4 regions of the Streptomyces sp. NPDC101234 genome follow, and region 1 is predicted to be linked to each of the others. Evidence: riboswitches for the same ligand, from Rfam matches in the RefSeq annotation. Region 1 holds a riboswitch; each other region holds the start of a gene.
The links. Region 1 has a riboswitch for cobalamin ahead of ACIRR9_RS07165 (CbtB-domain containing protein). Riboswitches for the same ligand answer to the same signal wherever they lie in the genome.
Positions count from the first base shown of each region.

Region 2: it holds a riboswitch for cobalamin, as region 1 does, so the genes downstream of both, ACIRR9_RS39290 (cobalamin biosynthesis protein) here and ACIRR9_RS07165 (CbtB-domain containing protein) in region 1, are expected to answer to the same signal.
Region 3: it holds a riboswitch for cobalamin, as region 1 does, so the genes downstream of both, ACIRR9_RS11665 (prenyltransferase/squalene oxidase repeat-containing protein) here and ACIRR9_RS07165 (CbtB-domain containing protein) in region 1, are expected to answer to the same signal.
Region 4: it holds a riboswitch for cobalamin, as region 1 does, so the genes downstream of both, ACIRR9_RS03240 (ribonucleoside-diphosphate reductase subunit alpha) here and ACIRR9_RS07165 (CbtB-domain containing protein) in region 1, are expected to answer to the same signal.

Region 1 covers NZ_JBIWOA010000003.1:150,830-158,112, reverse strand. Annotated here, with positions in the region: gene murJ (murein biosynthesis integral membrane protein MurJ) at 1-1,358, shown strand, start outside; gene ACIRR9_RS07190 (RNA polymerase sigma-70 factor) at 1,401-2,264, opposite strand; gene ACIRR9_RS07185 (carboxymuconolactone decarboxylase family protein) at 2,264-2,833, opposite strand; gene ACIRR9_RS07180 (LysE family translocator) at 2,955-3,572, opposite strand; gene ACIRR9_RS07175 (LysR family transcriptional regulator) at 3,712-4,623, shown strand; gene ACIRR9_RS07170 (enoyl-CoA hydratase/isomerase family protein) at 4,704-5,747, shown strand; cobalamin riboswitch at 5,815-5,955, shown strand; gene ACIRR9_RS07165 (CbtB-domain containing protein) at 5,992-6,213, shown strand; gene ACIRR9_RS07160 (CbtA family protein) at 6,236-6,991, shown strand; gene pgm (phosphoglucomutase (alpha-D-glucose-1,6-bisphosphate-dependent)) at 7,221-7,283, shown strand, end outside.
Region 2 covers NZ_JBIWOA010000028.1:73,756-81,038, reverse strand. Annotated here, with positions in the region: gene ACIRR9_RS39300 (anion permease) at 1-668, shown strand, start outside; gene ACIRR9_RS39295 (hypothetical protein) at 687-914, shown strand; cobalamin riboswitch at 1,068-1,210, shown strand; gene ACIRR9_RS39290 (cobalamin biosynthesis protein) at 1,310-2,260, shown strand; gene ACIRR9_RS39285 (cobyric acid synthase) at 2,257-3,765, shown strand; gene cobN (cobaltochelatase subunit CobN) at 3,762-7,283, shown strand, end outside.
Region 3 covers NZ_JBIWOA010000005.1:218,345-225,627, forward strand. Annotated here, with positions in the region: gene ACIRR9_RS11650 (NAD(P)/FAD-dependent oxidoreductase) at 1-488, opposite strand, end outside; gene ACIRR9_RS11655 (hypothetical protein) at 575-706, opposite strand; gene ACIRR9_RS11660 (hypothetical protein) at 759-923, opposite strand; cobalamin riboswitch at 1,094-1,218, shown strand; gene ACIRR9_RS11665 (prenyltransferase/squalene oxidase repeat-containing protein) at 1,331-2,545, shown strand; gene ACIRR9_RS11670 (SCO2322 family protein) at 2,542-3,159, shown strand; gene ACIRR9_RS11675 (energy-coupling factor transporter transmembrane component T) at 3,152-4,339, shown strand; gene ACIRR9_RS11680 (ABC transporter ATP-binding protein) at 4,336-5,940, shown strand; gene ACIRR9_RS11685 (ECF transporter S component) at 5,937-6,746, shown strand; gene ACIRR9_RS11690 (transglycosylase SLT domain-containing protein) at 7,083-7,283, shown strand, end outside.
Region 4 covers NZ_JBIWOA010000001.1:689,725-697,007, forward strand. Annotated here, with positions in the region: gene ACIRR9_RS03220 (helix-turn-helix domain-containing protein) at 1-906, opposite strand, end outside; gene ACIRR9_RS03225 (hypothetical protein) at 1,000-1,212, shown strand; gene ACIRR9_RS03230 (hypothetical protein) at 1,247-2,026, shown strand; gene ACIRR9_RS03235 (ribonucleotide-diphosphate reductase subunit beta) at 2,042-3,070, opposite strand; gene ACIRR9_RS03240 (ribonucleoside-diphosphate reductase subunit alpha) at 3,070-5,430, opposite strand; cobalamin riboswitch at 5,555-5,687, opposite strand; gene ACIRR9_RS03245 (GNAT family N-acetyltransferase) at 5,733-6,239, opposite strand; gene ACIRR9_RS03250 (ATP-binding protein) at 6,397-7,283, shown strand, end outside.

The DNA of each region.
Region 1 (7,283 bases):
CCGACGGCGGCGCCGCCTTCGAACAGCGCCTGGTCACGCTGGTGCTGTGCGTCCTCGGCCTCGGGACCGCACTGGCCACCTGGGCCGCGCCCGAGATCATCAGCGTCTACCAGCGGGACACACCGGCCACCCACGACGCGTTCGAGCTGACCGTGGTCTTCGCCCGCTTCCTGCTCCCGCAGATCTTCTTCTACGGCGTCTTCAGCATCTTCGGTCAAGTCCTCAACGCCCGGAACCGGTTCGGCGCCATGATGTGGACACCGGTCCTCAACAACGTCGTCCTGATCACCATGTTCGGGCTCTACCTCGGCCTGCTGACCGTTCCGGAACAGGTCTCGGACATCACCGGCGCCCAGGTCAGGCTGCTCGGGATCGGCACCACCCTCGCCCTGGCCGTCCAGGCGCTCGCGTTGATCCCCTACGCCCTCGCGGCCGGGTTCCGGTTCCGCCCGCGCTTCGACTGGCGTGGCGCCGGCCTGCGCAAGAGCGTCTCCGCGGCCCGCTGGACCCTGCTGTTCGTGCTGGCCAACCTCGTGGCGAGCACGGTCGTCACCAGACTGGCCTCCGCGGCCGACGTGGCCCGGCCGCACGACGGCGTCGGCTTCACCGCGTACAGCTACGCCCAGCAGATCTGGATGCTGCCGCAGTCGATCGTCACCGTCTCCCTGGTGACCGCGCTGCTGCCGAGGATGAGCCGGGCCGTGGCCGAGGACCGGCTCGGCGATCTGCGCACGGACCTGTCCCGCGCGCTGCGGGTCAGCGGTGTCGTCATCGTCCCGGCCGCCTTCTTCTTCCTCGCCTTCGGACCCCAGATCGCCCGGCTGATCTTCGCCCACGGCACCGCCGACGCCGCCGAGACCGTCCCGCTGGGCGAAATGCTGCAGGCCTTCGGCCTCGGACTGATCCCGTTCTCCGCGCAGTACCTGCTGCTGCGCGGCTTCTACGCCTTCGAGGACACCCGCACGCCGTTCCGGATGGCCGTCTGGATCAGCGGTACCGACATCGCGCTCGCCCTGGCCTGCCATCTGCTGCTCTCCCCGCGCTGGGCGGTCACCGGGATGGCCGCCGCCTACTCCCTGTCCTACGGGATCGGCCTGCTGCTGACGGCCGTGCGGCTGCGGCGGCGCACCGAGGGACTGCTCGACGGGCGGCGGATCTGCCGTACGTACACGAAGCTGGTCGCGGCCGCCACCGCCGCCGGTGCCGCGGGCTGGTTCATCACCCGAGCCTGCGACCGGAGTTCGGTTTCGGGCTATCTCTCGCTGGCCGCGGGCGGGCTGACGATGGTGCTGCTGTTCCTGGCCTTCGCCCGGCTCCTGCGCACGACGGAACTGCGCAGCCTGCCGGGGCTGGGGTGAGTCCCGGGCGGGGCGGCGCCACCCCGCCCGGAACCGGAGGGGTCACCGGGTGAGTTCGGCCGGCTTGTCCAGCCGGGTCAGCTTCCGCGGGGCGGCGACCGCGTGGATGCGGGTGACCCGGCCGTCGGCCACCTCCACGCTCACCGCGGCCAGCCGGCCCCCGGCCTCGATCCGGCCCGCGGGTGCGCCGTTGAGCCACACCGGCGACACCGTGCGGTCCTGCTGTGCGAGCAGGCTCGCCACCGGCTCGGCCCCGTGGACCGGTGCGAGCGCGGCGTTCGCGAGTCCGCCGCCGTCGGTGACCAGGACCACGTCGGGTGCCATCACCTCCATCAGCTCCTGCACCTGCCCGGTGCGCAGCGCGGCCAGGAACCGTTCCACGACGGTCCGCTGCTCCGACGGGCTCACCCGGACCCGGGGCCGCCGGGCCGCCACATGCTCACGGGCCCGCCGGGCGATCTGCCGTACCGCGGCCGGAGATCTGTCCACCGCCTCCGCGATCTCGCCGTACGGCACGTCGAAGACCTCGCGGAGCACGAACACCGCCCGCTCGGTCGGCGCGAGCGTCTCGAGGACCGTGAGCATCGCGATCGACACGCTGTCGGCGAGTTCCACGTCCTCGGCGACGTCCGGACTGGTCAGCAGCGGTTCCGGCAGCCACTCGCCGACGTAGTCCTCGCGGCTGCGGGACAGCGTCCGCAGGCGGTTGAGCGCCTGACGGGTGACGATCCGGACGAGATACGCCCGCGGGTCCCGTACCCGCGTCCGGTCGACACCGGCCCACCGCAGCCAGGACTCCTGCAGCACGTCCTCCGCGTCGGCCGCCGACCCGAGCATCTCGTAGGCGACCGTGAACAGCAGACTGCGGTGGGAGACGAAGGGATCCTCTTCGAGCACGTCGGCCATCATGCCGTCGCCGGACGATTCGGGCGCTTCGCCAGCGGGATCTCGCAGGCGTCGGAGAAGCCCTGCGAGGTGACCCCGTTCGCCACATTGGCCCTGGTCGCCAGGTTGACGTAGGCGATCAGCGCGGTGAGCTCGACCATCGCCGGTGCGCCCAGCCGGTCCAAGAGGCCCGCGTACATCTCGTCGGTCACGGTCGGCGGGGTTTCCGTCATGGCCTCGGCGTACGCCATGACATCCCGCTCCAGCGGCGTGAACACCTCCGACTCCCGCCAGCGCGGCACCTGGCTGGCCTTGGTCAGGTCCAGGTTCTCGTTCCGCGCCTGGAAGTAACCGACGTCCAGGCACCAGCTGCAGCCGACCTGCGCCGCCACCGCCATGTGCGCGAACGACTTGAGGCTCGGGTCGGCCGCGTCCCACGCGCCCACCCTGCCGCCGAACTCCAGGCTGTCCTGCGTGACTTGGGGGCTGTGCCAGAGCACCTCGACGTTCTCGGGCACGGCCCCGAGCTGTTCGACCATGTTCTCCTTGAGCTCGGCGGGGAGTTCGGCCTTCGGAAGGCGCAGCGCCATGGTGTGCTCCTTGTGCGTCGCCGACGCGGTGTGCGCCGGCTGTTCGGCATGAAGACACCGCCCGGCACGCGCATGTGACAGGCTCCGGCCGAATTCGACCCGGGCTCCGTCCCCCGCGCGCTCAGGCGGCCACCGTCACCAGGACGCCGAAGCCGATCAGTACGACGCCCGTGGCCCGTCCCAGCGTGCGCCGGACGCCGGGCCGTTCGAGGACGTGCCGGGTCCTGGAGATCAGGAGTACGTAGCAGCCCAGCCAGACCAGCGTGAGACTGACGTGCAGGAGCACCAGGAGGGCCTTGGCCCAGGCGGCGGGCAACCGGGGCGGGGCCAGGGCGGGGAGCAGTCCGGCGTAGAAGACGGCGATCTTCGGGTTGAACAGGTTGCAGAGCAGACCGGTCCGCCAAGCGCTTGCGGCCGTCGGGCCCGGTGGGTCCGCCACCGGGGCCGACGCGCCGGGCCGGTGCTGCCGCAGCGCCTGCGCGCCCAGGAACACCAGGTAGGCCGCGCCCAGGAGCCGGACGGCCAGGTAGGCCGCGGGGGAGGCGGCCAGCACGGCCGAGAGCCCGGCCGCGGTCAGCACGCCCCAGACCAGCAGACCGGTCGTGATCCCGCCGACGGTCCGCAGCGCGTCCCGGGAACCGGCGGCGAGGGTGCGGCGGGTGACCACCACCATGTCCGGGCCGGGTACGACGGTCAGGAGTCCTAGGACGGCGACGGCGGCCGCGAGGTGCGTCAGCATGCGGCCGACCTGGGGAAGGGGGTGGGGTTCACCCCCGCAGACTCCGACGCGCACCCACGGTCGGTCCAGCGAATGTTATCGACCTATAGTCATCGGAAAACCTGATGATTCGCTTGGCTGCTGGGAGGTCGGGCCCGTGATGTTCGATCTGCACCGGCTGCGCCTGCTGCGCGAGCTCAAGCACCGGGGCACGCTCGCCGCCGTCGCCGCGGCCCTGTCGTACGCTCCTTCCTCCGTCTCCCAGCAGCTCTCCCAGCTGGAGGCCGAGGTCGGTGTCCCGCTGCTGGAGCCGGTCGGGCGGCGGGTACGCCTGACCGAGCAGGCCGAGATCCTCGTCGCCCACACCGAAGCCGTCCTCGAGCGCCTGGAACGCGCCGAGGCCGACATCGAGACCTCCCTCACCGACCTGACCGGCACCCTGCGCGTCGCCTCGTTCCAGACGGCCGCCCTGGTCCTGGTCCCCGCCGCGCTCCGGCTGCTGCGCGAGGCCCATCCGCACCTGCGCGTCCACGTCACCCACATGGAGCCGGAAAAGTCCCTCCCGGCACTTCAGGCCCGCGACTTCGACCTCGTCCTCGCCGAGGAGTACCCCGGCAACCCCCACCGTCGGCCCGCCGAACTCGAACAGCAGGACCTGCTCGACGATCCCCTCCACCTCGCCCTGCCGCCCTCGGCGGGCGGCCCGAGGACGGAACTGCGGCAACTCGCCGGCCACCCCTGGGTGATGGAACCCGAAGGAACTCCGGCACGGCACTGGTCCATGGGCGTGTGCCGCGACGCGGGCTTCGAACCGGACGTACGCTTCGAGACCACCGACCTGCTGCTGCACCTCCGCCTCGTGGAGGAGGGACTCGCGGCCGCCTTCCTTCCCGACCTGGTCCGGGACGGACAGCGGGTGACGGCCGAGCTGCGGCAACTCCCCGCCGGGCGCCGTGTCTTCACCGCCGTACGCCGCGGGCGGGGCGGGCACCCCGCCGTCGTGGCCTGCCGGGACGCACTCCGACGGGCCGTCGCGCTGCGGACCGACCGGTCGCGAGAAGATCGTCCGTGACCGACGAGTCCACCCGACCCGGAAGGAACCGACGAGAACATGCGCGTCACCGTGGCCCACGAACCGACGGAGGCGTCCGGATGAGCGACGTCCTGCTGCACACGACCGGCCGGGCCGCACACATCACCCTCGACCGGCCGAAGGCGATCAACGCGCTGTCGCACCCGATGGTGCTGCGGATCGCCGAAGCCCTGACCGCCTGGGAGCACGATCCGGCCGTCGAGACCGTCGTCATCACCGGCGCGGGGGAGCGCGGCCTGTGCGCGGGCGGTGACATCCGTGCCGTCCACGACGACGCCCGCGACGGCGACGGCACCGCCGCGGCCGCCTTCTGGTACGACGAGTACCACCTCAACGCCCGGATCGCCCGCTACCCCAAGCCGTATGTCGCGATCATGGACGGCATCGTCATGGGCGGCGGTGTCGGCGTCTCCGCGCACGGCAGCGTCCGGATCGCCACCGAACGCTCGCGGATCGCCATGCCGGAGACCGGGATCGGCTTCGTCCCCGACGTCGGCGGCACCCGCCTGCTCGCCCTCGCCCCCGGCGAACTGGGCACCCATCTCGCCCTGACCGGCGCACAGATCGGCGCCGCCGACGCCCTGCTGTGCGGACTCGCCGACCACTTCATGCCGTCCGGCTCGATCCGGCCCTTCGTCGACGACCTCGCCGAACGGCCCGTACCGGAAGCGCTTGCTCGGCATGTGCGGTCGGCGCCCGAAGGGGAGTTGGCCGGCCACCGTGCGTGGATCGACGCCTGCTACCGGGCCGACACCGTCGAGGAGATCGTCCAGCGGCTGTCGGCGCACGGCGACCCGGCCGCCAAGCAGGCGGCGGAGACCCTGCTCACCAGGTCGCCGACCTCTCTCAAGGTGACCCTGAAGTCCCTGCGCCGGGCTCGGCGACTCGGCTCGCTGGAGCAGGTGTTGGACCAGGAGTACCGGGTCTCCTGCGCAACTCTCGCCACCCATGACCTGGTCGAGGGCATCCGTGCCCAGGTCGTCGACAAGGACCGCCACCCGCACTGGTCCCCGGCCACCCTCGCCGAGGTCACCGACGCCGACGTCGACCGCTTCTTCGCGCCGCTCGGCGAGCGCGAACTGGGCCTCGCCCCGCCCGGATGAGCCGGGCCGCCGACCGCCCACCAGGCGCGAGACGAAGATCACGACCGGTGACGCGGTCTTGGCCGTACCTTCCACACGCGGTACGGTCTGTCCGATATCGACGACGGCGAGACGGAAGCCGGTGGGAATCCGGCACGGTCGCGCCACTGTATGCAAGAGCCCCCGGGCGCTTGCCAGTCAGACCCGTGGCCGTCGTCATGTGCACCACCGAGTTGGGACGCGAACTCCCAGAGGAGGTCCTGCCATGGCGCAGACCGTCGCTCCGCCGACAGCCAACACCCCCGCCGTTCCCGCCAAGCTGCCGCTGTCCGCGATAGCTCCCTGGGCGGTCTTCTTCGGCATCCTGATGCTCGTCCTGCTCTACTTCGTCGGCGCCGAGCAGGGCGCCACCTCCGTGTTCAACGGCACGGACGTCCACGAGTGGGTGCACGACGCCCGCCATCTGCTCGGTTTCCCCTGCCACTGACGCGAGGGACGCCGTACATCACATGAACTCCGCAACGGTACGGAACCTCCTGGTGCGGGGCATGCTCGCCGGCCTTGCCGCCGGCGTGCTCGCCCTGGTCGCCGCCTACCTGCTGGGTGAGCCGAACGTCGACAAGGCGATCAGCTTCGAGGACGCCCACTCGCACGAGCACGAGATGGAGGTCGTCTCCCGCTCCCTGCAGTCCACCGCGGGCCTGGCCACCGGTGTGCTGGTGTACGGGGTCGCCTTCGGCGGTATCGCCGCACTCGCCTTCTGCTTCGCCCTGGGCCGCGTCGGGCGTTTCTCGCCGCGGGCGACGGCGCTGCTGCTGTCGGGCTGCGCGCTGCTCGCCGTGTACGTGGTGCCGTTCCTGAAGTACCCGGCCAACCCGCCGTCGGTGGGCGACCCGGACACCATCGGGAAACGCACCACCCTCTACTTCCTGATGATGCTGCTCAGCGTGCTGCTGGCGGTCGCCGCGACCATCCTGGGAAAGCGGCTCCAGCCACGGCTGGGCACCTGGTGGGCGACGGTGCTCGCGGTGGTCGCGTTCGCCGTCGTCATCGGGCTGGCCTACCAGTTCCTGCCGGTCGTCAACGAGGTGCCGAAGGACTTCCCGGCCACCCTGCTGTGGCGGTTCCGGCTCTCGGCACTGGCCATCCAGCTGACCCTGTGGGGCGGATTCGGGCTGCTGTTCGGCGAGTTGGCCGAGCGCGTGCTCAACCCGAAGCCGGCGAGGGCTCCGGCCGCCGCACGGAAGATGTCCGCAGCACACTGACGGCGGATGTCCGCAGCTCACCGAACGACACGCGAGGGCCCTCCGGAACCGTCCGGGGGCCCTTTCGTGTGCGCCCGCCGGGCCCGCAGGGGCCCTGCGGCTGCTGTGAACCCGCCGTGAACCCGCCGTGTCTTCGGCGTACGGACGGTGCCGCACTCGCGTCCACCGCCGCTGACAAGGAAAGATGGGCGCCGAGCGATCGATCAACGACTGCGGAGGAAGTGGACTCATGCCGCATGAGCGAGCGGGCCGGCCGGCGGCTCCGGAGGACCTCGTCGACGTGGCCCGGCTG
Region 2 (7,283 bases), on a different contig from region 1:
ACGCGCAGAAGACGATGGGCATCATCACCCTCGCGCTGATCGCGGGCGGTTCCATCGCCCCCGGCTCGAACCCTCCCACCTGGGTCATCCTCTCCGCCGGTCTGGCCATCGCGCTCGGCACCTACATCGGCGGCTGGCGCATCATCCGCACCATGGGCAAGGGCCTGACCGACCTTCAGCCGCAGCAGGGCTTCGCCGCCCAGACCAGCGCGGCCACCGCCATCCTGGCCTCCTCCCACCTCGGCTTCTCCCTCTCCACCACGCACGTCGTCTCCGGTTCGGTGATGGGCGCGGGCCTGGGCCGCAAGGGCGGCACCGTCCGCTGGTCCACCGCGACCCGCATGCTCGTCGCCTGGGTGCTCACCCTCCCGGCGGCCGCACTGGTCGGCGCGCTCGCCGAGTCCGTGACGGACCTCGGCGACTGGGGCACGGCGGCCGTCGGCGTCTTCCTGGTGGCCGCCGGCGCGGCGATCTGGAAGCTCTCCCGCCGCGAGGTCGTGGACAGCGCCAACGTCAACGACACCGCGGCCGAGGAACCGGCCGGCGTGGTCACCACGGCGATCGCCGCGGTCACTCCCCCGCCCGCGGGCCCGGTGACCGACGGCCTCACGGCCACCATCCCCTCCCCCGCCGCCGCTGCCGCGACCGACCCGGCCGCCACCGTCTGACCCCGAGGAAGAACCAACATGAGCATCGACTGGGCAGCCATCGGCTCCGTCTTCGGCGTCAGCCTCGTGGCCACCGTGGGCCTGGTGGCCCTCTTCACCCTCGGCATCAAGGGCCTCTCCGCCCGCGCCCGCGCCACGGCCCAGGGCAACTCCGCGGCCCTGGCCGTGACGGCCGCCTACGTCTGCTTCGCGGCCTGCGCGGCAGCTGTGGCGTACGGCATCCACCTGATCGTGGCGAAGGCCTGACCGGGACCGTCGCCGCCGAGACCCGGACACGACCGACAAGGCTCCTCCCCGACCCGCTCGGGAAGGAGCCTTCGGCATGTCCCAGGAGCCCCGCAGGGCACCCGATGTGGGCCTTCGCACACTCTCCCCTCGCAGGTCAACGGCAAGTTGACGGGTCTTCCGGGGGCATGGTGGACTGCCGGAGCCATGTACGGCGGCAAGAGAGGAAGCCGGTGTGAATCCGGCGCGGTCCCGCCACTGTCACCGGGGTAGGTAGCCCCGGGAGCCAGGAACTCTCACCGCCGGTCTCGTCGAACCAGGGCGCGGACACCCTGAGTGAGGACATAACGCCATGTGCGGCTGCCGATCGAGGTTCAGTACCCGGCTCGTCCCCGACCCCACGGCCGGCTGAGCCGATGGGTGCCGATCGCGTCTTCGCGTACGGCGCCGCCGCCGGCCTTCTCGGTGATCTGCTGCTCGGCGATCCGCGCCGGGGGCATCCGGTCGCCGTGTTCGGACGGGCGGCCGGGGCCGTGGAAAAGGTGCTGTGGCGGGACGATCGCGGGTGGGGCGCTCTGCACACCGCCGTGTGCGCCGGCGGCGCCGTGGCTCTGGGGGCCGTGGCCCAGCGGGTCGTACGACCGTCGACCACCGCTTCCGTCGCGCTGACCGCCGCTGCCACATGGGCGGTTGTCGGCGGGACGTCGCTCGCGCGCGAGGCGCGGACCATCGGGCGGGCCCTGGAGGCGGGGGACGTCGAGGCCGCCCGTGCCCGGCTGCCGCATCTGTGCGGACGGGATCCGCAGGCCCTGGACGCCGACGGGATCGCCCGTGCCGTCGTGGAGTCCGTCGCCGAGAACACCAGTGACGCGGTCGTGGGCGCGCTGGTGTGGGGAGCCCTGGCCGGTGTGCCGGGGCTGGTGGGGTTCCGCGCCGTCAACACCCTGGACGCCATGGTCGGGCACAGGTCGGCCCGGTACCGGCGGTTCGGGTGGGCTTCCGCACGGCTGGACGACGTCGCCGGGTGGCCGGGGGCGCGGCTGACGGCCGTGCTGGCGACGGCCGCCGGTGGGGATGCCCGTGGAGCCGTACGGGCCTGGCGGGCCGACGCGGCCAGGCATCCGAGTCCCAACGCGGGGCCCGTGGAGGCTTCGTTCGCGGGGGCGTTGGGGGTGCGGCTCGGGGGGACGTTGTCGTATGCGGGACGGGTCGAGCACCGGCCCGTGCTGAACACGCAGGGGCGGGCCGTGGAGGTCGCGGACATCCGGCGGGCGGTACGGCTCTCCCGTCGTGTCGGTCTGCTCGCGCTCGGCGTGACCGTCGCCGCGCGCCTCGCCGCGAAGGGACGGAAGGGACGTACGTCATGAACGGTGGTCTTCTCGTCGCCGGCACCACCTCGGACGCCGGCAAGAGTGTCGTCACCGCGGGTATCTGCCGGTGGCTGGTGCGACAGGGCGTCAAGGTCGCGCCCTTCAAGGCGCAGAACATGTCCCTCAACTCCTTCGTGACGCGCGAGGGGGCCGAGATCGGGCGGGCGCAGGCCATGCAGGCGCAGGCCTGCCGGGTCGAGCCGACCGCGCTGATGAACCCCGTGCTGCTCAAGCCCGGTGGCGAGCAGAGCAGTCAGGTCGTGCTGCTGGGCAAGCCGGTCGGTGAGCTGAGCGCGCGCGGATACCACGGCGGGCGGCAGCAGAAGCTGCTCGGGACCGTGCTCGACTGTCTCGCCGAGTTGCGGGGCACGTATGACGCGGTGATCTGTGAGGGGGCGGGCAGTCCGGCCGAGATCAATCTGCGCCGGACCGACATCGTGAACATGGGGATCGCGCGCAACGCGCGGCTCCCCGTGCTGGTGGTGGGCGACATCGACCGCGGGGGCGTGTTCGCGTCGTTCTTCGGCACCGTCGCCCTGCTCTCGCCGGAGGACCAGGCCCTCGTCGCCGGGTTCCTCGTCAACAAGTTCCGCGGCGACGTCTCCCTGCTGGAGCCCGGCCTCGACATGCTGCACGGGCTGACAGGACGACAGACGTACGGCGTCCTCCCCTTCCGGCACGGCCTCGGCATCGACGAGGAGGACGGGCTCCGGGTCTCCCTGCGCGGGACCGTCCGTGAGTCGAACACCGCCCCGCCCGTCGGCGAGGACGTGCTGCGGGTCGCCGTGTGCGCCATCCCGCTGATGTCCAACTTCACGGACGTGGACGCGCTGGCCGCCGAACCCGGTGTCGTGGTGCGGTTCGTGGACCGGCCGGAGGAGCTGGCCGACGCCGATCTCGTGGTGGTCCCGGGGACCCGGGGGACGGTCCGGGCCCTGGAGTGGCTGCGGGAGCGCGGCCTCGCGGACGCGCTGCGGCGCAGGGCCGCCGAGCAGCGGCCGGTCCTCGGCATCTGCGGTGGCTTCCAGATCCTCGGCGAGCACATCGAGGACGACGTCGAGAGCCGGCGGGGGCAGGTGGACGGGCTGGGGATCCTGCCCGTACGCGTCCGGTTCGCCCGCGAGAAGACACTCACCCGGCCCGTCGGGGAGGCCCTCGGCGAGCGGGTCGAGGGGTACGAGATCCACCACGGGGTCGCCGAAGTCACCGGCGGGGAGCCCTTCTTGGACGGCTGCCGGGTCGGGCAGACCTGGGGCACCCACTGGCACGGCTCCCTGGAGTCGGACGGTTTCCGGCGGGCCTTTCTGCGCGAGGTGGCGGCCGCCGCGGGCCGCCGGTTCGTGCCGGCCCCCGACACCTCGTTCGCCGCGCTGCGCGAGGAGCAGCTCGACCGGCTCGGCGACCTGATCGAACAGCACGCGGACACGGACGCGCTCTGGCGGCTCATCGAGTCGGGCGCGCCGCAAGGACTGCCTTTCATTCCACCGGGAGCGCCCGCATGAGCACAGTGTTGTTGTTGTCGACCGCCGACACCGATCTGCTGGCGGCCCGGGCCGCCTCCGGTGCCGACTACCGGATCGGCAATCCGACGCGCGTCGACGTCACGGAGGAGCTGCCCGCGCTCGTCGAGGGCGCGGACATCGCCGTCGTACGGCTGCTCGGCGGCAAGCGCGCCTGGGAGGACGGGCTCGCCGTGCTGAAGGCCGCCGGGATCCCGACCGTGCTGCTCGGCGGCGAGGCGGTGCCGGACGCCGAGTTGATGGCGGAGTCGTCGGTGCCGGCCGGTGTGGTGGCCGAGGCCCTCAGGTACCTCGTCGAGGGCGGGCCCGCGAACCTGCTGGAGCTGTCCCGGTTCCTGTCCGACACCGTGCTGCTGACCGGTGAGGGGTTCGACGAGCCGCAGAAGATGCCGGAGTACGGCGTCCACGGCGAGCGTCCCCTGGCCGAAGGCCGCCCGACCGTCGGCGTGCTCTTCTACCGGGCCCATGAACTCAGCGGCAACACCGCCTTCGTGGACACCCTGTGCGACGCGATCGAGGCGCACGGCGCCAACGCCCTCCCGGTGTACTGCGGTTCACTGCGCGGGGCGGACGCCGGGCTGTACGAGATCCTCGCGGGCGCCGACGCGCTGGTGGCCACCGTCCTGGCCGCGGGCGGCACCCACGCCTCCCAGGCCTCGGCGGGCGGTGACGAGGAGGCCTGGGACATCGGCGCCCTCGCCGACCTCGACATTCCCGTCCTGCAAGGACTCTGCCTCACCTCCTCGCACAGCACCTGGGCCGAGTCGGACGCCGCCCTCTCCCCCATGGACGCGGCGATGCAGGTCGCGATCCCGGAGTTCGACGGACGGCTGATCACGGTCCCCTTCTCCTTCAAGGAGCAGGGCCCGGACGACGTCCCGGTGTACGTCGCCGACCCGGAGCGGGCCGGACGCGTCGCCGGAATCGCCGTACGGCACGCCCGGCTCAGGCACAAGCCGAACGCCGAGAAGAAGGTCGCGCTGGTCTTCACCGCGTACCCGACCAAGCACTCCCGGGTCGGCAACGCGGTCGGCCTCGATACCCCTGCTTCTGCGGTGCGCGTCCTTGACGCCCTCAAGGCGGCCGGTTACGGAGTCTCCGAATACCCCTCCGGCGGCGACGAGTTGATCCACCGTCTCATCGAGGCCGGCGGACACGACGTCGAGTGGCTGACCGAGGAGCAGCTGGCCTCCGCGCCCGCCCGGGTGCCGCTCGCGGACTACCGGGCGTGGTTCGAGAAGCTCGATCCGGAGCTGCGGGACGCGATGACGGAGGCGTGGGGCGAACCGCCGGGCAACCTGTACGTGGACGGCGACGACATCGTGCTCGCCTCCCTCCAGTTCGGGAACGTCGTCGTCATGATCCAGCCGCCGCGCGGCTTCGGCGAGAACCCGATCGCGATCTACCACGACCCCGACATGCCGCCGTCGCACCACTACATGGCCGCCTACCGCTGGCTGGACAACTCCTTCGGCGCGGACGCGATCGTGCACATGGGCAAGCACGGCACCATGGAGTGGCTGCCGGGCAAGGGGCTCGGCCTGAGCGCCGGCTGCGCGCCGGACGCGGTCCTCGGCGAGCTGCCGCTGATCTACCCGTTCATCGTCAACGACCCCGGCGAGGGCACCCAGGCCAAGCGGCGCGGGCACGCCACGGTCGTCGACCACCTGGTGCCGCCGATGGCCCGTGCCGACACCTACGGCGACCTCGCCAAGCTGGAGCAGCTGCTCGACGAGTACGCGCTCGTCTCCGACCTGGACCCGGCCAAGGCGCCGGCCGTACGGGCGCAGATCTGGACGCTGGTCAAGGCGGCCGAGCTCCACCACGACCTGCATGTGGACGAGCAGCCGGACGACGGCGACTTCGACGAGTTCGTCATGCACATCGACGGCTATCTGTGCGAGATCAAGGATGTGCAGATCCGCGACGGCCTGCACATTCTCGGCGGCGGGCCGGTCGGCGAGCCGCGCGTGAACCTCGTACTGGCCGTGCTGCGGGCCTCGCAGGTGTGGGGCGGGCAGGCGAACGCGCTGCCCGGGCTGCGCGCCGCCTTCGCCACGCATTTCGGTCTGGTCGAGAAGGAGTTGCTGGCCGAGCCGGGGGCGCCGGTGAAGGTGCCGGTCGAGCTGTCGGATCTCGTCGAGGGTCCGTCCCGTACGGCGGCCGACGCGATCGACCTGCTGGAGCAGCTGTGCCGCCGGGTCGCGGAGGGCATGGAGCAGCGGGAGTGGGCCGCCGCCGAGAGCCGTGCGCTCGTGCGCGAGGTCGTCGGCAGCGAACTCCCGGAAGCTGTCGCGGTGTTGGAGTTCGCCTGCAACGAGGTCGTACCGCGCCTCGCCCGGACCACGGACGAGATCGGGCACATCCTGAAAGCCCTGGACGGCGGTTACGTCCCGGCCGGCCCGTCGGGCTCCCCGACCCGTGGCCTGGTCAACGTCCTCCCGACCGGCCGGAACTTCTACTCGGTCGACCCCAAGGCCATTCCGTCCCGGCTGAGTTGGGAGGTCGGCCAGTCGCTCGCGGACTCGCTCGTGCAGCGCTACCTCCAGGACACCGGCGAGTACCCGAAGTCCGTCGGCCTGACGGTCTGGGGCACGTCCGCGATGCGCACCCAGGGCGACGACATCGCCGAGATCCTGGCGCTGCTGGGCTGCCGTCCGGTGTGGGACGAGGCCTCGCGGCGCGTCACCGGCTTCGAGGTGATCCCCCTCGACGAGCTGGGCCGGCCTCGCATCGACGTCACGGTCCGGATCTCGGGCTTCTTCCGGGACGCGTTCCCGCACGTGGTCGGGCTGATCGACGACGCGGTGCGCAGGGTCGCCGAACTGGACGAGCCCGCCGAGCGGAACTACGTGAAGGCCCACGCCGACGAGGACACCGCCGAGCACGGCGACCGGCGGCGCGCGACCGCCCGTGTCTTCGGCTCCAAGCCGGGGGCGTACGGCGCCGGTCTGCTGCCGCTGATCGACGCCCGCAACTGGCGGTCCGACGCCGACCTCGCCGAGGTGTACGCGGTGTGGGGCGGCTACGCCTACGGCCGCGGGCTCGACGGGCGGGCGGCGCGCGGGGACATGGAGACCGCGTTCAAGCGGATCGCCGTCGCCGCGAAGAACGTGGACACCCGCGAGCACGACCTCGTCGACGCCGACGACTACTTCCAGTACCACGGCGGCATGGTCGCCATGGTGCGCCATCTGACCGGCGCCAACCCCGAGGCTTACGTGGGCGATTCGGCCACGCCGGACCAGGTGAAGACCCGGACGCTGGGAGAGGAGACGCACCGGGTCTTCCGGGCTCGGGTGGTCAACCCGCGCTGGATGGCGGCCATGCGCCGGCACGGCTACAAGGGCGCCTTCGAGATGGCGGCGACCGTCGACTACCTCTTCGGCTACGACGCCACGGCGGGCGTGGTCGACGACTGGATGTACGAGAAGCTCAGCGCGGAGTACGTCTTCGACGCGGAGAACCGGGACTTCATGAAGAAGTCCAACCCGTGGGCG
Region 3 (7,283 bases), on a different contig from region 1:
TCCGAGATGCGGATGCCGGTCACCCGGTCGCGGTCTCCGACCAGCCCCGCCACCCGGGTGCCGTCCCGCAGCGTCACCCGGGGCCTGCCGAGCACGTCCGCGCGGATCACCGCGTCCAGCAGGTCACGGCTGCACACGATCATGTTGTGCCGGGAGTCGGTGAACCGCCGGAACCAGTGTCCCGAAGGCGCCTTGCTGACCAGGTCCTTCATCACGTCGATGAGTCCGGCGCCCTTGCCGACGAGTTCGCCGGTGATGCCGGGGAGCAGGTCTTCGAGGGCGGCCACGCCGCCCGACCACAGGAGATGGGCGTGTCTGGCCTGCGGCAGCCCCTTGCGGTGTGCGGGGCCCGCGGGCAGCCGGTCGGCCTCGACGACGGTGACCTCGTCGAAGCGGGTGGCGAGGACCGAGGCGGCGAGCAGTCCGGCGGTGCTGCCGCCGATGACGATCGCGGTACGACGGACCGCTGCGGTGGCTCTGTCAGACATGAGTGCTGAGGCTTTCTGCGACATCCGCCCCCTGTTCGAGGAGGGCGGTTCCGACCCGGGTGGACTGAAATGCACGGGCGCTCGGCTCAGTTGGCGGCGGCACCCTCGAAGGCGGCGCCGAGCAGTTCGGCGACGACCCCGACGGGGATTCCGGTGCGGCAGGACAGCTCCCCCAGCCGTTCCGGTACGCCGGTCAGCGGGGCATGGGCGTCGCTCACCAAGGTCCCCCTGGACGTGCGTCGTCGGTCGGTCGGCCGAGCAGTCGCGAGGCTATCGAATCACCCGTGCCGCCCACCAGACGCGACAACCCATCCCGCCCGCCGGCAGTACCGCCGGCGTGGTCGGCCCCGACAGCCGCTCCATCACCAGGTCGGTCCGGGAGCCGGAGGGCCGCACCCGGGGCACCGGGTATCCGTGCTCCCATGCGTACGTCATCAGCGCGCCCTTGGCCGCCGAGTCCCCCGGTCGCCCCGCTCACGGCGCAGCACCCACGCCTCGTCGATCTCGTACACATCGGCCGAACGCCCCGAGCCGAGCAGTCTCCCCGTCATGGCGCGACCATGACGAAACGGTCTCCGCACAGCCGCCCCTCAGCTTCTTGTTGACGCCCGGTAAAGTAGCGGGGTCGTCATCACCCGTACGGGGGGAAGCCGGTGTAATTCCGGCGCTGACCCGCAACCGTGAGCCGTTCCGTGCGGCGAGCCGGACTGCCCCGCGCGGACGTTGATCGGCTCAGGTGCGCCGGTGTCCGTCGGCGCACGGCACCGTCGAGGTTACGGAGCCGAGCCGCCGGGGTGTCCCGTGCTGCCCGGCTCCCCCACAGGGAGAGGCACCCGCCGACCATGAACGTCCTCCGCCGCAGCGCCGCGGTGCTGGCCGCCACCGCCGTCATCGGCGCCGCCATGCCCACGATGACCGCACTGGCCGCCGACGATCCGTCCCCGTCCGCCTCCGCGGTGCTCCCGTCGGGGCTGTACGGCAGCACGGACCCCAAGTACGACGGCGTCTGGCGCCAGTCGCTCGCCCTGCTCGCCCAGCACACGGTCGGGGTGACCCCGGCCGCGAAGGCGGTGGACTGGCTGGCCGGGCAGCAGTGCGCGAACGGCGCGTTCGCCGCGTTCCGCGCCGAGCCGACGGCGGCCTGCGACGCCAAGGTGACGGTCGACACGAACAGCACGGCGGCCGCCGTACAGGCACTGAAGGCGGTCGGCGGCCACGACTCCGCCGTGGGCAAGGCCGTGACCTGGCTGAAGTCGCAGCAGAACAAGGACGGCGGCTGGGGCTACGCCCCTGGCTCGCCCAGCGACACCAACTCCACCGGTGTGGTCATCGGCGCCCTCGCGGCGGCCGGCGCGAGCGCGGACCGGACGCCGTACGACCTGCTGGCCAAGTGGTCCATCCCCTGCGACCAGGACGGTGGCGGTGGCGGTGGCCTCGCCTACCAGCCGGACAAGACGGGGAAGCTGTCCGCCAACGCGGACGCCACGGCCGCCGGGGTGCTCGGCGCCCTCGGCAAGGGGTTCGCGGCGACGGCCGGCAAGGCCCCGGCGGAGGGATACATCTGCGCCAACTCCGACAAGGCCCTCACCCGGGAGGAGGTGGCCCGCAACGGCGCCGAGTACCTCGCGGACGCCGTGCACGAGAAGGGCTACCTGGTCTCCGCGCTCCCCGGTGCCAAGCCCCAGCCGGACTACGGCAACACCGCCGACGCGGTCGTCGCCATGGCCGCGCAGGGCTGGACGAAGCCGGCGAAGAAGCCGTACGCCTGGCTGACGGCGAACTCCGCGCAGTGGGCGAAGCAGAGCGGGCCCGCGGCCTACGCCGAGCTGATCTTCGCGGCGCATGCGATGGGCGCGGATCCGCGCGACTTCGGCGGTACGGACCTGGTGACGGCGCTGAACGCGACGGGACCGGCCCCGCGGGCGGCTGCCGCCGAGCACACCGGGGCGAAGAAGTCGTCGGGCACCGGTGTGTGGTGGATCGTCGGCACGGGTCTCGTCGCGGGTATCGGCATCGGCTTCCTGTTCAGCGGCCGCCGGAAGCAGCGGCAGCTGTGACCGCCGTCCGCCGGGCCGCGCTGCTGCTCATGACCGCGCTCCTGGTCTGGGGGACCGCGGCGGGGCCGGCCCAGGCCGCCGGTTACCGCTACTGGTCCTTCTGGGAGCGGGACGGTTCGCGCTGGACGTACGCCACGCAGGGCCCCTCGACCGCGCAGCCCGCCGACGGTGCGGTGGAGGGTTTCCGCTTCGCGGTGAGCGAGGACTCGGCGGACGCGTCGCGGCCGCGCGGGGCGGCGGACTTCGGGACGATCTGCGCGGACACGCCGGCAGTGCGGGGCAAGAAACGGGTCGCGCTGGTCATCGACTTCGGTACGACGGCGGACGCGCCGTCCGGCGAGCGGCCGCCGGCGGGGCGGACGGTGTGCGCGGTGGTGTCCGGGGACGCGACGACGGCGGAGGCGCTGGCCGCTGTGGCGAAGCCGTTGCGGTACGACACGAACGCGTTGTTGTGTGCGATCGCCGGGTATCCCGAGAAGGGGTGCGGAGAGAAAGTGGCGGCGAGTGGTACGTCGGGCAGCGGGCCGTCTGTTGGGCTGCTGGCCGGGGTGGGAGTGGTCGTGGTGTTGGCCGCGGGGGCGGTCTGGCAGGCGCGGCGGCGGAAGGATGCGTGATCGTCACAGTGCGGGTGCGTGGGGGCTGGTCGCGCCCACGCGGCGGAGCCGCATATGTCTCAGCCCCGCGCCCCTGAAGGGGCGCCGCAGTCACGTCGGCCACAACGCGCCGCCCCGCCGCACGCGGACCCTTCACCCCGGCGCCTGGTGGCTCTGGTCGCTCTTCCTCGGGGTTGCCGCGTCCCGTACCGGCAACCCTCTGCTCCTCGCCCTCCTCATCGCGGTGACCGGCTACGTCGTCGCCGTCTGCCGGAGCCGGGCGCCCTGGGCGCGGTCCTACTCCGCCTTCGCCAGGCTCGGCCTCGCCGTGCTCCTCGTCCGTCTCGCCTTCACCGTGGTCCTCGGCTCCCCGATCCCCGGCTCGCACACCCTTCTCACCCTCCCCGAAGTCCCCCTCCCCCACTGGGCGCAGGGCATCCGGCTCGGTGGCAGGGTCACCGCCGAGGCGCTCGTCTTCTCCCTCTACGACGGTCTCCGGATCGCCACCCTGCTGATCTGCGTCGGCGCCGCGAACGCGCTCGCCAACCCGGCCAGGCTCCTCAAGTCCCTCCCGGGCGCGCTGTACGAGCTGGGCGTGGCCGTGGTCGTCGCCCTCACCTTCGCGCCGAATCTGATCGCCGACGTCCAGCGGCTGCGTGCCGCCCGCCGGCTGCGCGGCCGTCCCGACTCCGGTGTCCGCGGTCTGCTGCAGGTCGGACTCCCCGTACTGGAGGGCGCGTTGGAGCGCTCGGTCGCCCTCGCCGCCGCGATGGACGCGCGCGGTTACGGCCGCAGTGCCGACGTCTCGGCCCGGGTCCGCCGTACGACGGCCGCGCTCACCCTCGGCGGTCTGCTCGGCGTCTGTGCGGGAACGTACGGCCTGCTCACCGCGGAGGGCGGCGGCTACGGGCTGCCCGTGCTGCTGGCCGGGGTCGGTGCCGCGCTGGCGGGGCTGCGGCTCGGGGGCCGGCGTTCGCTGCGGACCCGCTACCGGCCGGATCCGTGGGACGCGCGTGCCTGGCTGGTGTCCGGGTCGGGCGCCGCCGTCGCCGCCCTGCTCACCCTGGCATCGGTGCGCGATCCGGACGCCCTGCATCCCGGGGTCGTACCGCTGGTCGCCCCCACGCTTCCGCTGTGGCCGGCGGCCGCCGTGCTGCTCGGTCTGCTGCCCGCCTTCATCGTGCCGAAGGAGTCGCCGTGATCCGCTTCGAGGATGTCTCCGTGACGTACGAGGGCGCGGCCCGACCCGCCGTCCAGGGCGTCGACTTCGAGGTGCCGGAAGGTGAACTCGTCCTGCTCGTCGGCCCGTCCGGCACCGGCAAGTCGACGATCCTCAACTCCGTGAGCGGGCTGGTGCCGCACTTCACCGGGGGCACCCTGCGCGGCCGGGTGACGGTCGCGGGGCGGGAGACCCGGACCCACAAGCCGCGCGAACTCGCCGATGTCGTCGGCACGGTGGGGCAGGATCCGCTCGCGCACTTCGTGACCGACACGGTGGAGGACGAACTGGCCTACGGCATGGAGTCGTTGGGGATCGCCCCGGCCGTGATGCGGCGGCGGGTGGAGGAGGTCCTCGATCTGCTCGGGCTCGCCGAGCTGCGGGACCGGGCCATCGCCACCCTCTCCGGCGGGCAGCGGCAGCGGGTCGCGATCGGGTCGGTGCTCACCCCGCATCCCGCGGTCCTGGTCCTGGACGAGCCGACCTCCGCCCTGGACCCGGCCGCCGCCGAGGAGGTGCTGGCCGTGCTGCAGCGGCTGGTCCACGATCTGGGGACGACCGTCTTCCTGGCCGAGCACCGGCTGGAGCGGGTGGTGCAGTACGCGGACCGGGTCGTGCTCCTCCCGGAGGCGGGAGCGGCGCCCGTGGTCGGTGCTCCCGCCGAGGTGATGGCCGTGTCGCCGGTGTGTCCGCCGGTGGTGGAGCTGGGGCGGCTGGCCGGGTGGTCGCCGCTGCCGATGACCGTGCGGGACGCCCGGCGGCAGGCGGGCGGGCTGCGGGAGCGCCTCGCCGGGCGGACACCGCCGCACCACCGAACGGCCGCACCCGCGGCTCCGCTCGCCGAGGTGCGCTCCCTCGCCGTGCGGCGGGAGCGGGTCGACGCGCTCCGGTACGTGGATCTCGCCGTCGCCCCCGGCGAGACCGTCGCGCTCATGGGCCGCAACGGCGCCGGGAAGTCCACCCTGCTCAGCGCCCTGGTCGGGCTCGTCGCGCCGAGCTCCGGCACGGTCCGGGTCGGTGGCGCGGTCCCGCACCGCACGGCCCCGCGCGACCTGGTACGCCTTGTCGGTCTGGTCCCGCAGGAACCCCGCGACCTGCTGTACGCCGACACGGTGGGTGCCGAGTGCGCGGCCGCCGACCGGGACGCGGGGGCGGTACCGGGGACCTGCCGCGGCCTGGTGTCCGAGTTGCTGCCGGGAGTCGGCGACGACACGCATCCACGGGACCTGTCCGAGGGACAGCGGCTCGCCCTCGCGCTCGCCGTCGTCCTCACCGCCCGGCCGCCGCTGCTCCTCCTCGACGAGCCGACCCGGGGGCTGGACTACGCGGCGAAGGCCCGGCTGGTCGGCGCGCTGCGCGGGCTGGCCGCCGACGGGCACGCGATCGTGCTGGCCACGCACGACGTGGAGCTGGCCGCCGAACTCGCGCACCGGGTGGTGCTGCTCGCGGAGGGGGAGGTGATCGCGGACGGGCCGACGGACGACATCGTCGTGTCCTCGCCGTCGTTCGCGCCGCAGGTGACGAAGATCCTCGCCCCGCAGCCGTGGCTCACGGTGGCCGAGATACGGGAGGCACTGGCATGAGCAGTCCGGTCCGGCTCGGCCCCCGCTCCCTCGCCGCCCTCCTCCTCGTCAGCGCGGTCGGCGTGGTCGCGATCGGCTGGCCCTTGTTCGCCCCGCCCTCCTCCCGGATCGCCTCGCACGCCCAGGACGCGCCCTGGCTCTTCGCGGGGCTGCTGGTCCTGCTGGTCGCCGTGCTCGCGGCGACCATCTCGGAGTCGGGGCTCGGCCCCAAGGCCGTCGCCATGCTGGGTGTGCTGGCCGCGACCGGGGCGGCGCTGCGGCCGGTCGGCGCGGGCACCGCCGGGATCGAGCCGATGTTCTTCCTGATGGTGCTCAGCGGGCGGGTGCTCGGGCCCGGCTTCGGGTTCACCCTCGGCTCGCTCACCCTCTTCACCTCGGCGCTGCTCACGGGCGGGGTCGGGCCGTGGCTGCCGTTCCAGATGCTGGCGATGGGCTGGTTCACGATGGGGGCCGGTCTGCTGCCGGGGCCCGAGCGGCTGCGGGGGCGGGCGGAGCTCGCGCTGCTCGCGGTCTACGGGTTCCTGGCCGCGTTCGCCTACGGCATGGTCGTGGACCTGGCCGGCTGGCCGCTGCTGAGCGGCAACGCCTCGAACATCGCCTTCGACCCGGATGCCGGGCCCGCCGCCAACCTGGCCCGTTTCCTCGCCTACAGCCTGGCCACCGCCATGGGCTGGAACCTGGGCCGGGCCCTGTGCACGGTCGTGCTCACCCTCGCGCTCGGTCCGGCCCTGCTGCGGGCGCTGCGCCGAGCGACCCGGCGGGCCGCTTTCGAGACCGCGGTCACCTTCGACGGCCCCGGACCGTGAGCCGTCGTACGCGCACGGTCAGCCGACCGGTGAAGCACCCCACATGACGCACGTCACCTACGATCCGGAACAGTAGTCAGACTTTCCCCAAATGCCTGGTTTAGGATACCCGCTGACCTGCGGATTGAGAGCCACGCCACACAGCGGACCTTCCCCGCCTATGCGACCACAACTAGTAAAAGGGGTGATTGCGGACGGGTTTCCGGGCTGCTTGTCTGGACGACGTCGCCAGGCGCCACGAGCCCACCCGGGCCGCGGCGCCGACGCATACGGACACCGCACAAGGTGTGGTTCCGGAGCACGGCGACTCCCTGTCCCCGACGAACGAGGTTCTCCGTGTCCGTGTCCTTCATCCGTCGCATCGCTTCCCCGAAGAAGGTCCTCACCGCTGCCGCCGTGGCCGCCGCCACCGCCGGTATGGCACTGAGCGCGGCGCCCGCCCAGGCCGCCACCACCTCGGCCTCCTCCGCCCAGGCGATCGCGCACAAGATGATTCCGGACGCCGCACAGTTCAACGCGTTCTCCAAGATCGTCTCC
Region 4 (7,283 bases), on a different contig from region 1:
CTTCACGAACTGGTGCCGCAGCGCGGCCGCCGTACCGAAACCGGTGCGGTCCGCGATGGCGTCCATCGTCTCGTCCGTCCCCTCCAGCAACTCCTGTGCCAGCAGCACCCGTTGCCGAAGGACCCAGCGGTACGGCGTGGTGCCGGTCTCCTGCTGGAAGCGGCGGGCGAAGGTGCGCGGCGACATCAGGGCGCGGGCGGCCAGCTGCTCGACGGTGACCTCCTCGTCCAGATGCTCCGTCATCCAGGCCAGCACCCCGCCCACCGTGTCGCAGGGGCCCGCCGGCAGCGGGCGCTCGATGTACTGGGCCTGTCCGCCGTCCCGGTGCGGGGGCACCACCATCCGGCGGGCGATCTTCGCGGCGACCTCCGGCCCCTGGGTCTTGCGCACGATGTGCAGACAGGCGTCGATGCCGGCGGCGGTGCCGGCCGAGGTGATCACCGGGTCCTCGTCGACGTACAGCACGTCGGGCTCGACCCGGGTGCGCGGGAAGCGGCGGGCCAGCTGCTGCGCGTGCCGCCAGTGCGCCGCGCACCGCCGCCCGTCCAGCAGCCCGGCCGCGCCGAGCACGAAGACTCCGGAGCAGACGCTGAGCACCCGGGCGCCCCGGTCCACCGCCCGGCGAAGGGCGGCGAGCAACTCAGGGGGATACTCCCGGGCGATGTTGGAGTCGGAGGCCGGGACCGCGATCAGATCGGCCTCGTCGAGGCGGTCGAGGCCGTACGGCGTGGAGACGGTGAGGCCGGGCACATGGGTGCCGAGCGCCGCTCCCTCCGCCGAGACCACGGCGAAGTCGTACACCGGCAGCCCCTCGTCGGAGCGGTCGAGGCCGAAGACCTCGCAGACCACTCCGAGTTCGAAGGGGTGCACACCGTCCAGGAGCACTGTCGCCACGTTCTTCAGCATCCTGCCAGTCTGCCTCGGCTCTGGCGGTTATTCGAGGGTGTACGGCAGTCCTGCCACTCACGGTCAGGCCTGTCCGGAGCCACAGTGGTGTCCATGAATGGAAACCAGATCGAAGGTCTCGTCGGAATGGTCCTGGTCCTCGGGATCCTCGTCCTCATGGCCCTCCCCTCCGTGCTCGGCGTGCTGCGCGACCGGCGCCTCGACCGGCAGATCAGGGAAGCGCGGCAGCTCAGGGAGGCGCGGCGGACCGAGGGAGCCGGGCGCGGCCGGAAGACCGAACACCGCAGGACGTCCGTGATCGCTTAGCCTTCCCTGGCACGCGCACGACAAGGGGAGGACCATGCGAGGCAGAACGGCCTGGGCCGCGGCCGGCGGGGCGGCGGCCCTGCTGCTGACGACGGCGACCGGAGCGCACGCGGAGGGGCGGGGCGACATCCGGGTGGTGAAGACGGTCGTCAACAACGGCGGCAATGTCATCGTGGGCACGTCGAAGACCATCCGGTACCCGGTCGACATCACCGTCAGGGACAACTCCGGGGTGAAGAAGCTGACGGATGTCTTCACCTTCAACAAGACGAACGGCTACACCTTCGCGACCTGGGACGGCGACTCGTCCTGCACGAAGAAGAGCACGACCACCTCGGTGTGCCGGGCGACGCTGACCATCGACCCCGCCTGGATCGCAGACAGCGACACCATCGACAGCAACAGGGTCGCCGGTGTCTGGCGGATCGACGCCACCGTCAAGGCGAACGACGGCGACTACTGGATCTCCGACCACATCGCCGAGTACAAGGTCAAGCGAGCCGCCCGGCTCACCACGGTGATCGCGCCCGAGAAGGCCGCCAAGGGTGCCGCGGTGACCGTCACCGGCAAGCTGTCGCGGGCCAACTGGGAGGACCGGAAGTACCACGGGTTCCCCGGGCAGCAGGTCAGGCTCCAGTTCAGGAAGAAGGGCGCCGCCCAGTACGGCACGGTGCGGACCGTGACGACGGACGGCGCCGGAAAGCTGAGCACCAGGGTGACCGTCACCTCGGCGGGCAGCTGGCGCTGGTACTTCCCCGGCACGACGACCACCTCGATGCGGGTGTCGGCCGGGGACGCACTCGACCTGAAGTAGCCGGCCCAGGGCGGCTCAGAAGTCCTCGTCGAGGTCGACGGTGCCCTCCACCGCCACCTGGTACGCGGACGGGCGCCGCTCGAAGAAGTTGGTCAGCTCCTGGACGCCCTGCAGCTCCATGAAGGAGAAGGGGTTCTCCGAGCCGTACACCGGAGCGAAGCCGAGGCGGCCGAGCCGCTGGTCGGCGACGCACTCCAGGTACTGGCGCATCGACTCGGTGTTCATGCCCGGCAGACCGTCACCGCACAGGTCACGGGCGAACTGCAGCTCCGCCTCGACGGCCTCCCGCAGCATGTCGGTGACCTGCTGCCGGAGTTCGTCGTCGAAGAGCTCCGGCTCCTCCTTGCGGACCGTGTCCACGACGTCGAACGCGAAGCTCATGTGCATCGTCTCGTCACGGAACACCCAGTTGGTGCCCGTGGCGAGACCGTGCAGCAGACCCCGGCTGCGGAACCAGTAGACGTACGCGAAGGCGCCGTAGAAGAACAGGCCCTCGATGCACGCGGCGAAGCAGATCAGGTTGAGCAGGAAGCGGCGGCGGTCGGCCTTGGACTCCAGCCGGTCCAGGTTGTCCACCGAGTCCATCCACCGGAAGCAGAACTCGGCCTTCTCCCGGATGGAGGGGATGCTCTCGACCGCCGCGAAGGCCGCCGTCCGGTCCTCCGGGTCGGGGAGGTAGGTGTCCAGCAGGGTCAGATAGAACTGGACGTGGACGGCCTCCTCGAAGAGCTGCCGGCTCAGGTAGAGGCGCGCCTCCGGGGAGTTGATGTGCTTGTACAGCGTCAGCACCAGGTTGTTCGCGACGATCGAGTCGCCCGTCGCGAAGAACGCCACCAGACGGCCGATGAGGTGCTGCTCGGCCGGCGTGAGCCTGGCGAGGTCGGCGACGTCCGAGTGGAGGTCGACCTCCTCCACGGTCCAGGTGTTCTTGATGGCGTCCCGGTAGCGCTCGTAGAAGTCCGGGTAGCGCATGGGGCGCAGAGTCAGCTCGAAGCCCGGGTCGAGCAGGTTTTTGGACGTCACAGCCTTGTTCTCGCTGGTCATTACTGGCAGGCCTCGCAGGACTCGGGGTTCTCAAGGGAGCAGGCGACGGCGTCTTCGGGGGTCGTCTGCTGGACGGGGATGGTGGCCTGGGCCTGGGCGGCGCGGGCGATACGGGTCGCCGGACGCGAGCGCAGGTAGTACGTCGTCTTCAGGCCCGACTTCCAGGCGTACGCGTACATCGAGGAGAGCTTGCCGATCGTCGGCGTCTCCAGGAAGAGGTTCAGGGACTGGGCCTGGTCCAGGTACGGGGTCCGGGCGGCGGCCATGTCGATCAGACCGCGCTGCGGGATCTCCCACGCCGTGCGGTAGAGCCGTCGTACGTCCTCGGGGATCCACACGAAGTCCTGCACCGAGCCGTTCGCCTCGCGCAGCGCCTCACGGGTGCGGGCGTCCCACACGCCGAGGTCCTTGAGGTCCTGCACCAGGTAGGAGTTGACCTGGAGGAACTCACCGGAGAGCGTCTCGCGCTTGAAGAGGTTGGAGACCTGCGGCTCGATGCACTCGTACACGCCCGCGATGGACGCGATGGTGGCGGTGGGCGCGATGGCGAGGAGCAGGCTGTTGCGCAGGCCGGTGGTCGCGATCCGCGCACGCAGCGCCGCCCACCGCTCGGGCCAGGTGAACTCGACGCCGTAGTGGTCGGGGTGCAGCACACCCTGCGCGGTACGGGTCTTCTCCCAGGCCGGCAGCGGGCCGTTGCGCTCGGCGAGGTCGGCGGAGGCCTCGTACGCGACGAGCATGATCCGCTCGGCGATCCGGGTGGAGAGCGCCTTCGCCTCCGCCGAGTCGAAGGGCAGCCGCAGCTTGAAGAAGACGTCCTGGAGGCCCATCGCGCCGAGGCCGACGGGACGCCACTTGGCGTTGGAACGGCCGGCCTGCTCGGTCGGGTAGAAGTTGATGTCGACGACCCGGTCGAGGAAGGTGACGGCGGTGCGGACGGTCTCGTCCAGCCGCTCCCAGTCGATGTCCCCGCCGGTCACGAAGGCTCCCAGGTTCACCGACCCCAGGTTGCAGACCGCCGTCTCGCCGTCGTCCGTGACCTCCAGGATCTCCGTGCAGAGGTTGGAGGAGTGGACGACATGGCCGGGGACGGCCGTCTGGTTCGCGGTGCGGTTGGCCGCGTCCTTGAAGGTCATCCAGCCGTTGCCGGTCTGCGCGAGGGTGCGCATCATCCGGCCGTACAGGTCACGGGCCGGGACCGTCTTGCGCGCGAGTCCGTCGGCCTCGGCCTTGCGGTAGGCCGCGTCGAACTCCTCGCCCCACAGGTCCACCAGCTCCGGGACATCGGCGGGGGAGAAGAGGGACCACTGCCCGTCGGCGTTCACCCGGCGCATGAACTCGTCCGGGATCCAGTGCGCGAGGTTCAGGTTGTGCGTACGGCGGGCGTCCTCACCCGTGTTGTCGCGCAGCTCCAGGAACTCCTCGAGGTCGGAGTGCCAGGTCTCCAGGTAGACCGCGGCCGCGCCCTTGCGCCGACCGCCCTGGTTCACCGCGGCGACCGAGGCGTCCAGGGTCTTCAGGAACGGCACGATGCCGTTGGAGTGTCCGTTGGTGCCGCGGATCAGCGAACCCCGGCTGCGGATCCGGGAGTACGACAGACCGATGCCGCCGGCGTGCTTGGAGAGGCGGGCGACCTGGTGGTAGCGGTCGTAGATGGAGTCCAGCTCGTCCTTCGGGGAGTCGAGGAGGTAGCAGGACGACATCTGGGGGTGCCGGGTGCCGGAGTTGAAGAGGGTGGGGGAGGAGGGGAGGTAGTCGAGGCGGCTCATCAGGCGGTAGAGCGCGGTGACTTCGTCCAGTGCGCGCGCGGTGTCGTCCTCGGCGAGACCGGCGGCCACCCGGAGCATGAAGTGCTGGGGCGTCTCGATCACGCGCCGGGTGATCGGATGCCGGAGCAGGTAGCGGCTGTGGAGCGTGCGGAGCCCGAAGTAGCCGAAGCGGTCGTCGGCGTCCGGGTCGACGAGGGCGTCCAGGCGGGCCGCGTGCAGCCGTACGAACTCGGCGGTCCGGTCGGCGATGAGCCCCTCCCGGTGCCCCACCGCCACGGACTCGGTGAAGGACGTCACGCCCTGCGAGGTGGCCTCGGCGCGGACGGAGACCGTGAGCAGACGGGCGGCCAGCCGCGAGTAGGCGGGGTCCTCCGAGATCAGGCCGGCGGCCGCCTCCGTGGCCAGCTCGCGCAACTCCGCTTCGTCGGCCCGCGCGGACCGGCCGCGCAGCGCGGCGGCGGCGACCCGGCCGGGGTCGGCGTCGGGGAGGTCGGCGGTCAGCTCGGTCAGGGTCCGCAGCAGCGCGGTTCCGGGACCGTCCTCTTCCACGGAGATGGTCGCTGAAACCGGGTCGGCTGGCGCGATGGTCACGTGGGGCTCTCCCTCGCTCGGCACAGGGCCTGGCGGAGGGCAGGAGGCAGCACACGGGCGAGCGCACGCGTGTCGCGTCCCCGGCCCACTCCACGAGGCCCGGACGTCAGAACACCCGGGCCGGATGGCCGGATGTGCTGTCGGCAGGTCCTCGGACTGACTCCTGCGCACAGATGTGCGCAAGTACACCGTTGCGGGACAGTTCCGGATTCGCACCGGATTCCCCTGTGGTGACAGCGAGCATGAGCATACATCTAGTGCCGGGCTGTCGTGTCACCCCCAGATGTTGTGTCGCGGTGGTGTCAGAGCGTCAGCTCGTAGGTGAGGAGAGTGATGTCGTCCAGCTCCGGCAGCGGATTCCAGTCCCGCTCGGGTGTGCGGACGAAGCCCAGCCGTTCGTAGATCCGGTGGGCGGCGAGCATGGTGCGCTGTGTGGAGAGCACGACGCGGAAGCAACCCGTGGTGGCACGGGCCCGCTCGACACAGGCACGTACGAGTGCCTCGCCGGCGCCCTGGCCCCGGGCCGCGCGGTCGACCGCGAGCATCCGGATCTCGGCCTCCCCGGGGCGCGCGATGTCGGCCATGGGACCACCGGCGGGGACGAAGGTGACTCCGCCGAGGAGACTGCCGTTCCGTACGGCCACGAGTATGTCGGCCGCGGCCGCCCGCCCGGCCACGTCTCTCAGCTCGCCCAGGTAGCTGTCGCTCTCCCCGAAGTCGAGAAGGCCGTCCCGGAGGTAGGCCTGAGCGGTGATCTCGCCGAGGGCTTCGTACTCGGCGGGGTCGGCCGGCCGGATCCTGATGTCCATGCCGCCGAGTCTGCCGGAGGCCCCCACTGCCCAGCCACGGTGTTTCCGCCGTGGTGCGGCCGGGTTGCGGGCAGCGGTGGGAGTGATTCCATGGAACTAGGTGTGGTCGCCCCCTCGGTTCCTTGGCCCCGAGCACAGATCTCGGAAGGAATTCGCCATGACGAGGGTCGTCCGTCACCCGCCCGGCAAGGAGCGGCCGCGCTCCGCGCAGATGGCGACACTTGGTCCGAGACGCGCGGGCAGCCGGGCCGGATGCCGACTCGCCCGCCACTGGCACTCCCTGATGATCCGTCTGGAGGCCCGCCGGGGGACCGCCCGCCCCAAGAAGTGGCGCAGATGGGCCTCCTACGCCAATGTCACCAGGCTGATCTGGCTGGTCGCCGTGCTCACGCTGCTCGCGTGGATCATCGAGGGCCTGTACATCGTGGGCGTGCACCACACCACCGAGTTCGAGCACTGGCGGGAGAAGAGCAAGGCGTTCGACATCGTCTTCAAGTTCGTCGGTCCGATACTCGCCGCTTCGATCGCCGCCGCGCTCTTCCTGTTCTGGTGGTACCGCTGGACCAAACGGCGTTACCTCACCAAGGCACTGCGGGACCCCGGCGGACTGGTGCCCACCGCCGGGCCCGACACCGCCGAGATCGTGGGCCGGGAGGAGATCGCCCAGGTCATCGCCGAGCGGCTGCGGGAGCGCGACACCCGTCGGCCGTATCTGCTCGTCGGCGGGGTCGGCGCGGGGAAGACCGCCGTCCTCGTACGGCTCACCGAACTCCTGGCCTGCCAGCACGCCGTACCGGTCCCGATCCGGCTGCGGGACGCGGGCGACGGAGCCGACCTGAACTTCGAACACCTGGCCAAGCGGCGCTTCACCGACGAGGCGCCCAAGGGCATCCTGGCGCGCAGCAAGACCGACCGGGTCTGGCAACAACTCCTCGCCGACGACAAGCCGGTCGTCCTCGCCGACGGGCTGGAAGAGGCCCTTCTGGACGACGGTCAGCAGCAGAACCGGGACAACGTCATCCGCCGGGCCATCGAACGTGCCCA